DNA from 2 places in the Acetobacter sp. P5B1 genome. Region 2 is predicted to be linked to the other one. Evidence: riboswitches for the same ligand, from Rfam matches in the RefSeq annotation. Region 2 holds a riboswitch; the other holds the start of a gene.
The links. Region 2 has a riboswitch for fluoride ahead of crcB (fluoride efflux transporter CrcB). Riboswitches for the same ligand answer to the same signal wherever they lie in the genome.
Positions count from the first base shown of each region.

Region 1 (7,669 bases), on a different contig from region 2:
CTGCGCTTCCTTCGCAGGTTCCAGCGTCATGCCGCATTTGGGGCATGTGCCGGGATGTGCCTCCCTGATCTCGGGGTGCATGGGACACGTCCACACCATGGGAGGTGCGCTATCAGTCTTGATGAAGGCTGCCGGATTGGCTTCAAATTTCTTCTCGCAATGTGCGCTGCAGAATGAATAGCTGTGCCCATTATGCTCGCGCTTGAACCGGCTAGTAGCCGGATCAACCATCATGCCGCATACAGGATCGCGTGTTTTCATGGGGACTGACGGGCTCGTCGGCATTGTTTTCGTCCTGACCGTGAGAGTTGAGAATTTCGGAAGCGTCAGCGAACCGCCGGAAGTTGCGACGGCGTCATTTTACGATCTGATTCCGGGATGAACGTGATTCAAAATCTGGGCAAGCATGAACCCGAAGAAAACCGCGATCATGCCGAGCACGAGTGAAATCCCGACATTCAGACAGGCCCTGCCGAGATGACCGTTCTGGAGCAGGTCAAAGGTCTGGAGGCTGAAAGAGGAAAAAGTGGTGTAACCACCGCAGACCCCGACCATGAATACAAGGCGCGTCGTGTCAGAAATATGCACCCGTCCTCCTGCCGCCGTCATTGCTGCAAACAGGGCTATGGCGAACGAACCGGTGAAGTTGATCAGGATTGTGCCCCAGGGAAGGCTATGGCTCCAGCGGGCGGTGGCGAGACCCACCCAGTAGCGAAGCAACGTCCCTGTGGCGTCTCCAGATGCAATCAGGAGGGTCGGCAGTATGTTGGGCAGCATAGCGCTTCTTTCCTGCGATCTGCGGTCAATGATGGGTCAGGATCGGAAGCGTGGCGTGTGAGAGGATATCCTGTGTCGGTCCGCCAAACAGCCATTCGATAAAATGCGGGCGGCTATAGGCCCCCATGACCAGAAGATCGCCTCCAGCCTTCAGGGCGTGCTGTCGGATTTCTTCTCCCACATCAGATGAGGCAATGACAAAGCGATCAATGCTGACAGTCACACCTTTTTTCCGGAGTTCTTCCGCGATGGGCGGTTCCGCTACCTCGTTTTCACGATCCTCGCCGATTACAATGCTGACATGGGAGGTCCGGTCCAGAAAGGGCTGAGCAGCGGCCATGGCCCGGTCAAGGGCTGATGAAGGATGCCAGGCAATCACCGGATGCCTCCCAACGGTCCCATGATGCTGCAGCGGAGCCACGACCACCGTGGTGCCCGCATCATATAATGCTCCGCTGAACGCCTGCGTGACCTCCTCGGGATCTGACGAGCGCGGGCGGCTGAGAACCGTAATATCGGCGTTCATAGCCTCACGCGCGACGGTTTTGCGGACATCCCCTGCGATTTCTATCCATTCGGCCGCGTGCTCGCCGGTGAGTCCGGCTTTCCATTTCTGGAAGATGTCGCGCAGGGCGTCCGCTGTTGCGGAGACTTTCTGAGCAAAACGTTTTTCTTCTTCGGGGCTGGGCATTCCTTCATCAGGCATCTGATAATCGGGATTGTCCTGAAGTTCAGGATGGAGAACCCTGATCAGCGGATGACCGAGACGGGCGGCCAGTTCACATGCTGTCTCAAGAGTATAGGTCGCGGTTTCGATACGGTCGAGAATGGCAAGAATACGCATGGTCTGTGCTCCTGAAATGATGATGGCGCACTCTCTGTCAGGGCGTCGGCTGCATACCGAAACGCCAGGATTCAGCGGGCTTGAAATAAAGCGACGTACCTCTCAGCAGTGCCTCGTGGGAGAGGCAGAATGCCTGAAGCTGCTCATGGTCGCCCAGAATATCGACATAGACCGACAGAAGCGTATTGGGGATTTCCCCCAGTGTCTGCTGGATTTCCCCACTTCTCCAGAAGCCGTAATGTGCAAAGTGGGCATTCGAGCAGGTGAAGCCTGCTGCACGGGCCGCATGGACGATGTCACGATAGAGAGGACGGCGCTGGAACAGGCGGGTAAAAGGTTTCTGTTGTCGGCTTTGCGCCCGTGATGCGGACGTCATGAAAATCCGGAGAATACCGGCAGGTTCTGTCAGTAGGGTGGGCGTCTCGTGCATGGCTTATTTTCCGGTTTGTGTTGCTGGGTCAGAGGAGGTCTGGGTGCCGGTTTTCCGGACCCGCCGCCCGATGAAGCCACGGGCCTGCCGGAGCGCCATGCCCGCCGTAATGTGAGGATGTGCGGCTTTTGGAACACCGATGCGCTGGGACAGGTAAATCCCGGAATGACCGGAGCAGAGATAGGCAATAAAGCAGCCCGTCGCGATGTAGATGACGTCCGTAGCGCCAAACAGCTCGACCCCCATGAAGGTACAGGCCAGAGGGGTATTGGCCGCCCCCGCAAAAACAGCCACAAACCCGACTGCCGCGAGAAGATCGGTCGGCACGCCGAGAAAGGTGGACAGCGTATGTCCCAGACCGGCGCCAATGAAGAAAAGGGGCGTGACTTCCCCGCCCTTGAAGCCGGTCGACAGGGCGGCAACCGTGAAGACAAGCTTCCACAGCCAACTCCACGTATAATCACCCGGATGGAAGAAATTGAGGATTGAGGCACCATCAGGCGTGGCCGCCACCACACCAAGACCGAGATAGTCCCGTGATCCGGCGATGAAGACGAGCGCGATGGTCAGTACGCCGCCAATGGCGGGACGCAGCCAGGCAATGGGGCAAAGCGTGCGGAAAACCGGGCTGAGGCGGTGAACGGACTCTGCAAACAGCAGGCTGGTCAGGCCGAAGCAGACGGATGCCACACCGACCTTCAGCAGAAGCACCGGATCCGTATGAAAGATCTGGCCGGAAAGATCAGGATAGCCGGCAAACCCGATCCTGTAAGGGACGTGATGAATCCCCCAGGAATGACACACCATATCCGCGAGGATTGAGGCTGCCGCGACCGGAACAAGAGCACGGTAGTCAATACAACCGATACTCAGCACTTCCATGGCGAAGACGGCACCCGCGACGGGTGTTCCAAAGACCGCGCCAAATCCTGCCGCGATCCCGGCCATCAGGATGATGCGGACCCCGTTGTCGTCCAGACGGAACAGGCGGGCGAACCCGGATGCGATACTGCCACCGATCTGGACCGCTGTTCCTTCCCGGCCGACTGAGGCCCCGAACAGATGGCTGACGACGGTGGCGATCAGAACAAGAGGAGCCATACGCAGTGGCACACCGCCACCCGGTTCATGGATCTGATCGACGATCAGATTGTTACCCCCTTCGGCGGAACGCCCGAACCAGTGATACGCCAGCCCAACGACAACGCCTGCCACCGGCAGGAACCACAGCAGGCCGGGATGGGCGAAGCGATAGTCGGTGACATGATCGAGCGCCCAGAGGAAGACGGCGCATAACGTGCCGACGCAGGCTGCCATAGGCAGCAAAAGCCCGCTCCAGCGCAGAACGGCGAGAATATTTACTACGATGGAATTCTGAAACAGCGGAAGACGACCCATGACCCTGAACACACTCCTCCCTCACGTGCCATTATGGCGAGGTAGGAGTCATCAGCCCTTGGGGCGGTTCGACTTCTTTACGAAGTCAGGCAGAGTCCATTGCCGTTACGTCACACTACGATTTATCCGTTGCCTCATGTCAATGATAAATCTGTAAGGGGAAAAGAAACTTTGATAGCCTGACGAATAGGTTCAGACATTGCGCTTCCGCCTTCATGTCGGACATAAAAGTGGGTTGGCTCGCCTTTCGCATAACGGACATAGTCCGCGCAGTCCCCCGCTATCACTTGGAGCCGAGAGTGGGGTGATCGTTATGGGAAATAACCAGCAAGAATACAGGCGCTTAGGTTGGCCGTAGCAAGACACGCCCGAAGCCACTGGGCAGGGAGTATAAATCATTTGGATCGGGCAACGATGCTTTCGGTTTTCGGCCTTGACACGATGATGTTCGGTGCGGGCGGCAATCCAGATTTTATGGACAGCGTCAAGATTCATGAAGGCAATTCCGAACCCAACCAGAAGGTCGAGCCAGACCGAATGGTGGCCGAGCGTGATACGGAAGCAGTTTTCATTCTGGGTTCTATTGGCATATCGGACATAATCTTCAAGTAGTTCTGTGCAGCAGTGGCCCATACCTGTCACTTGAACAAGGTTTCCGGAACTCCCGTTTCGTTTTCAGAAAAACTACCAAATTTGACAGCAAGAATAGGCAAAACAAACAGGTTAAGTATCATTGATGTCATGAGCCCTCCAAGAATGACAGCTGCCATAGGTCCTTCGATTTCCCGCCCAGGCGCATTCATATCAACAGCCAGAGGCGCCAGTCCAAGCGCCGTAACGAGCGATGTCATGAGTACGGGGACGACGCGGTCTCTGGCCCCCCGGAGCGCTGTTGTTACTCCCCATGTGAGATGTTCCCGCTCGACCAAAGTCTCAAAATGCGAAATCATCATCACCGAATTCCGAAGCGTAATCCCGAATAGAGTAACGAAGCCGACTGTTGCCCCAAGAGTTAGCGTTGTGCCGGAAACAATGATTGCCAGAATGCCGCCGACAAATGCGAAGGGAAGATTGACGAGTATCAGAGCGAGATTGCGCCATCCTTGTGTGATTATTGAGAGCAGAATCATGACCGCTATGGCAGCGAGCCCGGAATTTATAAACAGTTCCTTGCGTGATTGTGATTCAGCTTCCGCTGCGGATGTAAACTGAACGTAGGTTCCAAGAGGCAGTTTGATATTTTTTGCTATAGTCGTGCGTGCGTCCTGAACGAAAGATTGAGCTGATCGTCCTGTAACATTTGCGGTGACAGTCTGTGTTCTCTGTGCTCCCAGATGTGACACCTGATAGCGACCGTTCGTCTCATATATGTCTGCGACAGCGCGGAGTGGTACGTAGTTTCCGTGAACAGTATGCAGTGGCAGGAAGCCGACAGACGCAACATCATTACGACTTGCGTCATCAAGACGAACCATAACATTAAAAGCCGCAGAACGCTCGTATATCTGCCCCACGGTTTCACCCTGCCAGGCTGTATGGATGGATCGGAGTACATCCGCCGACCGAAGCCCCCAGCGCTCCAGATCAGCAGGGCGTAGCCGAATAGCAAGTTCCGGAACACCAGGGGGTGCTTCTATCCGGACATCTGTTGCGCCATGTATCTGATGCAACATGCGGACAATATTATTTGCCTGGATATCCAATACATCCAGATCATCGCCAATAATATTGATTGCCACAGCCGAAGACGAACCAGAAAGGGTTTCGTTTACGCGCATCGTCAAAAAACTACTGACAGAAAAACTGGCCCCAACGAACCCGTCAAGCGCTTTGCGAACGCGGGCATCAATCTGTCGGGAAGCCTTCCCATCCACCTGATTCAAATCAACCTCAAACTCGCTGGTATGTGGTCCATACGTGTCCTCATCCAGCGAGGCGCGTCCGACTCTCTGAGCAACCGAACGGATTTCGGGAAGCTGACGAAGTTTTTCTGTAACCTGTCTACCTAATTTCAGAGACTGTTCCAGGGAAGTCCCCGGAGCAGCCGTCATATGAATGATAAGGTGACCTTCCTTGAAATCAGGAATGAAATCGCTTTCAAGGAATGGAAGGGCCGCAAACCCTATCAAGGTGGTCAGGATCATCCCGCCTATAACAAATCGGGGATGGCGCATTAATCTGGCCAGAAGACGTTCATAAGCTCTGGCGGTCCATCCTGCCAGGGGGGGCTCTCTCCGGGTTTCTCCAGGCGTCGCCAAGAGCCATGCGCAGAGTGCAGGTACAACGGTTACAGCAGCGGCAAGAGAAGCCATGACCGCAAGAACATAAGCTGTTGCCAGTGGAGCAAACAGTCGTCCCGAAAGTCCGGGAAGGGCGATGACAGGCAAGAAAACGATAATGACAGCAAAGGTCGCGTAAACCACTGCACTGCGGACTTCAACGCATGCATCGAGTACGACGCGCGCTGTAGATGCGGGCTGGACCAGAAGCCGGTTTTCACGCAATCGGCGTGTAACATTTTCGACCCCGATCACGGCGTCATCCACGACCTCGCCGATGGCGATAGCAAGCCCCCCCAGGGTCATGGCATTCAAAGTAACCCCGAGTGTCTCCAGCAACGACAGGGCTATCAGAATAGCCAAAGGTATGGTGGCGCAACAGATTGCAGCGGTTCGCAGGTCAAAAAGGAAAAGAAAGATTACGGCAACCACCAGAAAACCGCCCAGAAGCAATGCTCGTGTGGCATTCCCCAATGCGGTCGTAATGAAATTGGCGGGTCGGAACAGGTCAGCATGCAATGTAATCCCCTGTCCCTGCAATTGCGGGCGGAAATCGGTAAGTGCCGCCTCGATTTCCCGGGTCACAGCCATCGTATTGGCACCGTACTGTTCCCATATATTAACCACAATGCCTGTCTTTCCCTCGATACTGGCCGCGCCGAAGGCGGGAATAGGGGCTTCAGTTACAGTGGCAATACTGCCCAGTGTGACAGCACCATTATCAGAGCGGACAATCACAGTGCGGGCCAGACTTTCTGGCGTCAGGGCCTGACCGTCAGACTGAAGAACGACTCTTTGGTTCGGGGTATCAATAAAGCCGGCCCCCTGTATGCCAGTTGCTTCCTGGGCAGCCGCAAGGACGTCATCAAGTCCGATATGATGCAAGATGAGTTGGTCTGGATGTACCTGTATCTGGAGTGACCGACGCTCCCCGCCAAACACACTGACTCCAGCCACACCAGGCAACGCCAGCAGACGCGGCCTTAATGACCAGTCAGTAAGCGTGCGCAACTGCATGAGGGACTGTTGTTCCGACGTCAGACCAATCACCAGTACCAGACCGGCGGATGAGGTCAGTGGCGTCATAGTCGGAGCATGAACACCGGCTGGCAATTGCTGTGCAACAACATTCATTTGTTCCCCGACCAGTTGCCGGGCGCGATAAATATCGGTCGATGTCGCAAACAGGACGTTGACGACTGACAGTCCCTGAATCGAAGTCGATTGCACGCGCTGAATACCCGGGAGGCCGGTCAGGGCAATTTCCATTGGGCGACTAACCAATGTTTCGACCTGTTCCGGCGTAAAACCAGCGGCTTCGGTCTGAATCGTGACCCGTGGCGGAATGAATTCCGGAAACACATCATAGCTGGCATGTCTCAAGCCATACAGGCCATAGAAGAACAACAGACATGCGGTTGCGATAACCACGCCCCGGAAGCGGATCGAAAACCCGATAATAGCTGCCTGAAGGCTGAAAGAACGTCCCGTCATCAGTCGTCATCGTCTCCTGATTCAAGCTGAGCTCGGAATTCTTCAGACAGAAGTAATTGCGTACCCTCTACGACGATTTGCGTTTCGTGTGTGATTTGTCCTGGAGTATCTTGGATCAGGTAGCCACCTTCTCGGTCCGGCACGTCGGTCGTAAGGGGTAGGCGTGTAAATTTTCCGTGTCCGTTATCACGGTATATCCACGACTTACCTTGCAGCCAGATAATAGCTGATGCAGGTATCCGGATACCGGGACGTTCCTCTTCGGTAGGCAGGAGAACGGAAACATTCATGCCCGCGACAAGCTGACTTTCAGCCGACGCAAAATAGAAAAAGCTACGCCCCTGAATAGCAGGATCGGTCATGGTTACAGGAGACAAATAGTGGAGCATTGTCCCGTGTCCACCCGTGTTTCCATAATCGGTCACATCCGCCTGACTTGGTGGGGTT
Region 1 is NZ_JACRVS010000038.1:15,142-22,810, reverse strand. It holds gene KP703_RS14295 (heavy metal translocating P-type ATPase) at 1-285, opposite strand, end outside; gene crcB (fluoride efflux transporter CrcB) at 361-777, opposite strand; gene KP703_RS14285 (universal stress protein) at 803-1,621, opposite strand; gene KP703_RS14280 (DUF190 domain-containing protein) at 1,659-2,051, opposite strand; gene KP703_RS14275 (voltage-gated chloride channel family protein) at 2,055-3,449, opposite strand; fluoride riboswitch at 3,485-3,562, opposite strand; gene KP703_RS14270 (hypothetical protein) at 3,849-4,061, shown strand; gene KP703_RS14265 (efflux RND transporter permease subunit) at 4,088-7,222, opposite strand; gene KP703_RS14260 (efflux RND transporter periplasmic adaptor subunit) at 7,222-7,669, opposite strand, start outside.
Region 1: it holds a riboswitch for fluoride, as region 2 does, so the genes downstream of both, KP703_RS14275 (voltage-gated chloride channel family protein) here and crcB (fluoride efflux transporter CrcB) in region 2, are expected to answer to the same signal.

Region 2 (7,669 bases):
TTTCTCTGCAATGCGGATTGAGGGTGTGTTGGCTGGAGCAATAATGCACACGGAGCGTCTATATGGCGTCTGTGTGTCCAGCCACGCGCAGGCGGCCTTCACGCCTTCCGTCGCAAAGCCTTTGCCGTGGCACCATGAGGCCAGAACCCAGCCTGCTTCCGGGATGCCATCCATGGACGGCGTGAGCCCGCGATGCGCCTCATTAAAACCGATCGTGCCCACAAAGCGGCCTGTCTGCTTTTCCCGCACCATCCAGAAGCCAAAGCCCATAATGCCCCACAGCCCTCTGTAATGCAGCAGCCTGCCCCATGTGGCGTTGGCGCTTTCCGGCTTGCCAGAGGTGTAGCGCGCGACAATCGGGTCCGCCCGCATGACGGCGAAATCCTCAAAATCCTCCCGTCGCGGGGCCTGAAACAGCAGACGATCCGTTTCCAGAGACGGCACTTCAGACATTCCTAAACCCTTTTCCCTCAGTCTTTCCGCATCACACATGCAGGGCGCATCGGCCTGATTTTATTCGTTCTCATCATTTAACGAATAACACTCCTTCTGCAATCACCCTTTTGTGCAGCCTGTTTCTTTGCCAACTGCCATGCAGCGCACACAACCCGCAACCGGGAACCCCTCCGCTGCCGGAACGTCAGTTTGTGTGAACCCTTAAAGCCGCTGGCCAGACAGACACATTCAGGCCGGATTTGTGGCCTGATGCGAAAGGACCTCCGCATGACTGACGAAACACCGGCCCCCAAACACAGCACCTACCGCCGCACCGTTCTGAAAATGGCAGGCGTGGCGGCAGCGGCTGGCACGCCCGTCTTCGTCAACCTTGCCGCGGCCCAGACTGTGAAAGAGAATGCTATGTCTTCCTCCCCGCTTAAAGACCCCCGCACCCTGTATCCGCATGCCCCGTTCAAAGCCCAGCCGCAGCCCTGGCCCGGCCTTGCCTCCAAAATGGACCCTCGGCCCGACCATGGTGAAAAAAGCTATGTTGGCAGCGGCAAACTCAAGGGGCGCAAGGCGCTGATTACCGGCGGGGATTCCGGCCTTGGCCGCGCCACCGCTATTGCCTACGCGCGGGAAGGCGCGGATGTCGCCATTAACTATCTGCCGCAGGAAGAAGCCGACGCTGCCGAAGTGGGTGATCTGGTCCGCAAGGAAGGCCGTAAGTTTGTCGCGCTGCCGGGGGATTTGCGGGATGAAGCCTTCTGCAAACAGCTTGTAGAAAAAGCCTTTGTGGAACTGGATGGTCTGGATATCTTCGTCAACTGTGCAGGCCGCCAGCAGACGCATGATGACCTTCTGGATGTGACGACAGAAGCGTTTGACTGGACGATGAAGACCAACCTTTATGCCCTGTTCTGGCTGACCAAAGCGGTTATTCCGCGCATGCAGCCCGGTTCCGCGATGATCTTCACCTCCTCCACCAACGCTTATGACCCCTCCACCAATATTCTGGACTACTCAATTACCAAGGCAGGCATTGCCAATTTTGCAAAAGGTCTGGCAAAGCAGCTTGTGAGCAAAGGCATTCGCGTCAACGCCATTGCCCCCGGCCCGTTCTGGACGGCGTTGCAGGTCAGCGGTGGCCAGACGATGGACAATGTCGAGAAATTTGGGGAAACCGTGCCCATGAAGCGCCCCGGCCAGCCGGTGGAACTGGCCCCGGCCTATGTGCTGCTGGCCTCGGATGATGCCAGCTACATGACAGGCCAGATTATTGGCGCCAATGGCGGCGTCGGCCTGCCATAAGTTCTCCGCACAGAATTTGACGACGCCCGGTATCGCGCTACTCTGCACCCTCCCATACCGGGTAAGGAGAAAAACGCTTCATGTTCAGCCACATCATGCTTGGCAGTAACGATATTGCCCGCTCCAAACGGTTTTATGATGCCACTTTGGGCGCCATGGGCTGCGCCCCTGCGGAACCCAACGCCAAGGGTCGTCTGGCCTATACGCATCGCGGAGGCCGACTGGTTATTACCAAACCGCTGAACGGCGAGCCCGCCACTGCTGGCAATGGCAGCACCATTGGTTTTGCCATGGCCAGCCCGGAAGAGGCCGACGCCTGGCACAAAGCCGGCGTTGCCAATGGCGGGGAAGCCATTGAAGACCCGCCGGGCGTGCGCCACACCCCCAATGGGGATCTTTATCTGGCATATCTGCGTGACCCGGACGGCAACAAGCTCTGCGCGCTCTACGTCATGCCTGCCAAATAACCCTGCTTTCCGGCAGCGGAAAGGTTAAAAACTTTAAGCCCGTTTTCTGACTTTATTTCTCAGGAAACGGGTTTTTTGTGTCTGCGCCTCAGCGGCACGTCCGCCAGAAGCCGCACAGAGTATGAAACATTTATGACAGATCTGGCAGTGCGCGCCATTTTGCGCACAGTGGGGGCCTGTTCACTTCCTTCTCCCGCATATGGAACCGCCGATCATGGTCCAGTTCAACCGCCGTACGTTTCTCTCGCTGACTGCGGGCCTTGCCTTTACCCCGCTCACGCGCTCCCTCGCCGCCGTGCCAAACCGGCCCCCGCTGCGCAAGCATGATCCGTTCACCTTCCTGTTCATTACCGACACGCACCTCCAGCCGGAACTGAACGCCAACGCCGGCTGCCACAGCGCCTTCCTGAAAGCCCGCGCGGTTCCGGCCGATTTTGCCATTCAGGGTGGTGACCATGTGTATGACGCGCTTGGCGTAAATGCAGGCCGCGCCAACATGCTAATGGATTTGTATAAGCGCACAGCAGATGACCTCACGCTGCCGGTGCATCACACCATTGGCAATCATGACTGTTTTGGCGTGTATACCAAAAGCGGTGCGCAACCGACGGACCCGCTTTATGGCAAGAAATATTTCGAGGACCAGTTCGGCCAGCTCTATTATTCCTTCGACCATAAAGGCGTGCATTTCGTGGTGCTGGATTCCATCGGCATTACGGATGACCGGATGTATGAAGGCCGGATTGATGCGCAGCAGATTGGCTGGCTGAGCCGGGATCTTGCCGCCCAGCCCAAAGGGACGCCGATTATTATCGTCACCCACATCCCGCTGGTGACTGCGATAGAAGATTACGACGTGCGCTCAACAAAGCCGGAAAAACATCACGGCATCAGTGTGGTAAATGCGTATGAAGTGCTGCCGCTATTCGACACGTATAACGTTATCGGCGTGCTACAGGGCCATACCCATATTGTGGAACGGGTGGAGTGGCATGGTGTGCCCTACATTACCGGTGGTGCAGTGTGCGGCAACTGGTGGCATGGCACACGGCTTGGCACGCCAGAGGGCTTTATGGTGGTGGATGTGGATAATGGTGTTTTGAAAACACGCTACGAAACCTACGGTTTTCAGAGCGTTGAGCCGAAAAACACCTGAAACAGAAAAAGCCGCCCCAAAGGGCGGCTTTTCCACACAGCAAATCTGCGGCCTAAAGCACTTAGAGTGCTTTAATGCTCACTGCAGATGTCTTGCCGTTACGACCAGCTTCGAGCTCGTAAGAGACTTTCTGGCCTTCGTTCAGAGTGTGCATGCCAGCGCGCTCAAGTTCAGAGATGTGAACGAACGCATCCTGACCACCATCTTCCGGCTGAATGAAACCAAAACCCTTGGTGGGGTTAAACCATTTTACGGTGCCTGTTGCCATAACAAAGGCTCCTTCACAAACAAATGCGGTCGTGCACAAAACACACACGAAATCATAACTTTTAAGGAGATATACCGAACGCAACACGCGCCGAAAACCCGGATAAAAGCACCCGCTGGCCACTGTGGTGCGCCTATCCGGGATGGAATGCAAGGGAATTCCGCATTCAGAGTAAAATCAATTATCAGTCATCCCCGGAACTTTGCCCATAGCCCGCAGATCCCAGCGGATTTGCAGGGGTTCACCCCCACGATACGCCCCCACATGAATATGCGGATTCCGCGCCACGCCATTATTGCCATCAATCGCCACAACCTGCCCGGCCGTCACGTGGTCACCCACCTTCACAACCGGCTCGGTCAGATGCGCGTAGACAACAGTCACACCGTCAGCCCGCTCAAACACCATCATGCTGGCAGGTGGCTTGCCCATGGTGCCGGGCGTGTTGGTCTCGGTGTTGAGGTGAATATATTTCACCACGCCATCAATCGGCGCATGCACTGGGGTGTGCCAGCCATACCAGTCGGTATTTTTCGTGCCGTCACCCCGATACATTTTGGCAAAGCCGTGGTCACTTTCAAAACCACCCACCACCATGCAGTCCGTACCCAGCGCATCCCCCGCACCGTGCAACTGGCCGAGCGGGTGCTCCGTGCAGGCATAGGGCTTCTCAAACAGGGGAGCCAGCGTGACCTGATGAATTTCTGCCGGATCATCCACCCAGCTTTCCAGCCCCGGCGGCAGACCCATGGCCTGAAGCTTCTGGTCCAGCCTGTGCCGCTGCTCAGCGGTGGGCGTTGCCAGAGCGGGCGCACTCAGGCTCCCCATTATCACCGCCAGCATCATGGCCCCGGACAAAACCTGCTTCATCACGCCTCTCATTCCGAATAAGAAATGAGATTGCCCCGCACACTCCTGCAACACAAGAGCAGGACCGGTTTTACCCCTCCATCTCCCCTTCCATATCACTCTGTTCCTCCGCCTGTGTCAGCTGCACATACTGGCCGTTCAGGTGCGTGGCGAGCAGGTGGCCGAGCGAGACCGCGCTGATGCACAGCAGGACAGACAGCGTGACATTAGCCAGCGCCCGCCCCCACGCCTCACTGCGCAGCAGGTCCAGCGTTTGCAGGCTGAAGGACGAAAAGGTGGTGTAGCCGCCGCACAGGCCCATCATGACAAACAGACGCGTGTTGTCAGAAACCGGGTAGCGACCGTCCGCCAGCGTGAGCGTGCTGAAAAAGCCGATGATGAACGACCCCACCACATTAATGCCCACAATGGTGCCCCAGGGCATCATGCGGCTGAGGGGGGCGGTCAGCATCGTCATCACATAACGCGCCAGCGTGCCCAGCGCACCGCCAAGCATGACCAGAAGACAGGAGGCAAAAGACATTCTCGGGCCTTTCATTCTGGCGGGCTTTCCAGAACGCCCGCCGTGCTGCGGCGGGAAAAAGACGCACGTCTCCCGCCAGATGGTTACGGCAGGAGTCATCAGCCCTTGCAAGGGCGGTTAAAGGGGGAACCCCATCCCCTTGCTGCTTTTATAGGGTGTTCGGCCCGCTGGCTCAATCGTCTCTTCCGGGCGCGCTGGCCATTAAGAATGCGCAGGGCTCCTCTGCCCTCCCCAAAACCTGTGCAAATGTACTTCCAACCCGCGCCGTTTTTTGCTTATTGCGCGAGAAGAAGCCGGAACATGCCGGTGTGCAAGAACACTCTTCTCTCACCCGCGGCTCGACCACCAGAACAGTACAGGCAGTATATGGACCCCAAAATTCTCTTCTCCGGCATTACGCTGGCTCTGGGGGCATTTGCCTCCTTCGCTATTAGTGATGCCTTCTCCAAGCTGCTTGGGGGACGGCTCGACCCGTTTGAGGTCGCCTTCTCCGGCGGGGTCTTCGGCCTGCTTCTTCTGCCATTTATCCGCAAGCCTGAGGAATCCTACCGCGACGTGTTCCGCACGCAGGAACCCGCCATGTGGGTGCTGCGGGCGGTGTGTACATTTGTGGCCACGGCAGCCAGCGTGGAAGCCTTCATGCTGCTGTCCATGCCCGAAGCGCTCTCGCTGATGTTCCTCATGCCGCTGTTTGTCACCATTCTCTCCGTGGTACTGCTCAAGGAGAAGGTGACCGCCTGGGCCTGGCTGGCCGTGGTGCTGGGCTTTATTGGCGTGCTGATTGTGCTGCGCCCCGGCGTGCGCGCCCTGCATTTTGGGCATCTGTGCGCCCTGATTGCCGCCGTTGCCAACGCTGTGAGCGTGATTGCCTACCGTCTGGCCGGGCAGGACAGCGCGCGGCTTTCCCTGTTTGGCTCCAGTCTGGTTGGCCCGCTGATAGGTAATGGTGTGCTGATGTGGGCGCACGCCACATGGCCGCACGGTGTCAGCACATGGGTTTATCTGTTTGGCTATGGCTTTCTGGCTGCCCTCGGCCAGTTGCTGATGATGATGGCCACGGCCCGCGCACCCGCCAACCGCGTTGCCCTGCCGCAATACAGTCAGATGGTATGGGGCGTGGCGCTGAGCTATCTGGTGTTCCATCAGCCGCTGGATGGCTGGACCTTTGTGGGTATTGTGGTTGTCACCCTCTCGGGCCTGCTCAACTGGATCCGCCAGCGCATCCGGTATGAACGCATGGCCATGAAGGAACGGCTGGAACGCATGCAGGCCAGAAAGGCCGCCAAGGCTGCGGAGAAAATTGCTGCCAAACAGGCCAAGGAAAAAGCCCTGCGGGACCGCCAGCAGGCCATTGCGGAAAAAATCGCCCCGACCAAATAAGTCGCGCTCCGCAAGACAGACCTCCTGACACAAAAAATGCCGTGCCCTTTTTAAAAGAGGCACGGCATTTTTATTTGGAACGCAAAGAGGCTTTTAGTTCGCCATCGTCCGATCGACCGCCAGACCGGCGGAGGCCTGACAGGTGGGCATCATTTCCACATGGTTGATGTTCACATGTGCGGGCAGTGCGAGAACCCACGCTACGGTTTCCGCAATATCGTCCGGCAGCAGCGGCTTGGTTCCGTTATACACGGCATCCGCTTTCTCTTTGTCGCCCAGACGCACTTCACTAAATTCGCTGCCGCCGCACAGGCCCGGCGCAATGGTTGTGGCCCGCACCTGCCTGCCCAGCAGATCACTCCGCAGGTTGCGCATAAACTGTTCCACAAACGCCTTGCTGGCCCCGTAAACATTGGCCCCCGGATACGGATACGTGCCCGCCGTACTACCCAGTGAAATCACGTGCCCGCTATTGCGCGCCACCATGCCCGGCAGCAGCGCACGGGTGATTTCCACAAGGCCGGTCACGTTGGTAGCAATCATGCGCTCCCAGTCAGAGGGTTGGGTTTCCCACGCCTTGCCCAGCCCGAGAGCCAGCCCGGCATTGTTCACCAGCACATCCACCTCCTGCCAGCCTTCCGGCAGCGAGGCCGGGAGCGCCTTTACTGCGGCGAGGTCTGTCACATCCAGCTTGAACGGCAGCAGTGCGGGGCCAGCCTCTTTTGCCAGCGCATCCAGCCGCTCCTGCCGGCGGCCCGTAGCAATTACGCGGTAGCCATCCTTCACCAGCCGCAACGCAATGGCATGGCCAAACCCTGCCGTGGCACCGGTGACGAGAACTGTCTTGAGGGGCTGTGTCATTGCTCTCTTCTCCATAAAGGGGGAACTCCGCCCATCATGCGTCAAAAGAGCGGAAACTGTCACGGGGAGACGGCAACTCTCTCATTTCAAACCGTCCACGCCACCTAAAAATAAAAATGGCTTTTTGTAATTATATAATAAAAAATTGGTCTAATTGTGTCATTCAGCGCAGAAATACAAAGATATTCTTATTCGATTCTCAGTGAATATAATAACTAACTATTGAGAACTCCATCTAAAAAATAATATTTTAATAAAAGACAACATAAATTTATCTATGTTATCAACAGATTAACTAATATTTAACTAAACGGTTAAGGCTATAAAACTTTTTTTCAATTGATTTTGGTTAGTTAAAAAATATTATTTTATTGTTTTAACAAAAGTAAGGAGAA
Region 2 is NZ_JACRVS010000006.1:148,905-156,573, forward strand. It holds gene KP703_RS05755 (GNAT family N-acetyltransferase) at 1-453, opposite strand, end outside; gene KP703_RS05760 (SDR family oxidoreductase) at 724-1,749, shown strand; gene KP703_RS05765 (VOC family protein) at 1,830-2,216, shown strand; gene KP703_RS05770 (metallophosphoesterase) at 2,431-3,372, shown strand; gene KP703_RS05775 (cold-shock protein) at 3,434-3,640, opposite strand; gene KP703_RS05780 (M23 family metallopeptidase) at 3,818-4,510, opposite strand; gene crcB (fluoride efflux transporter CrcB) at 4,581-5,033, opposite strand; fluoride riboswitch at 5,116-5,181, opposite strand; gene KP703_RS05790 (DMT family transporter) at 5,400-6,413, shown strand; gene KP703_RS05795 (SDR family NAD(P)-dependent oxidoreductase) at 6,507-7,274, opposite strand.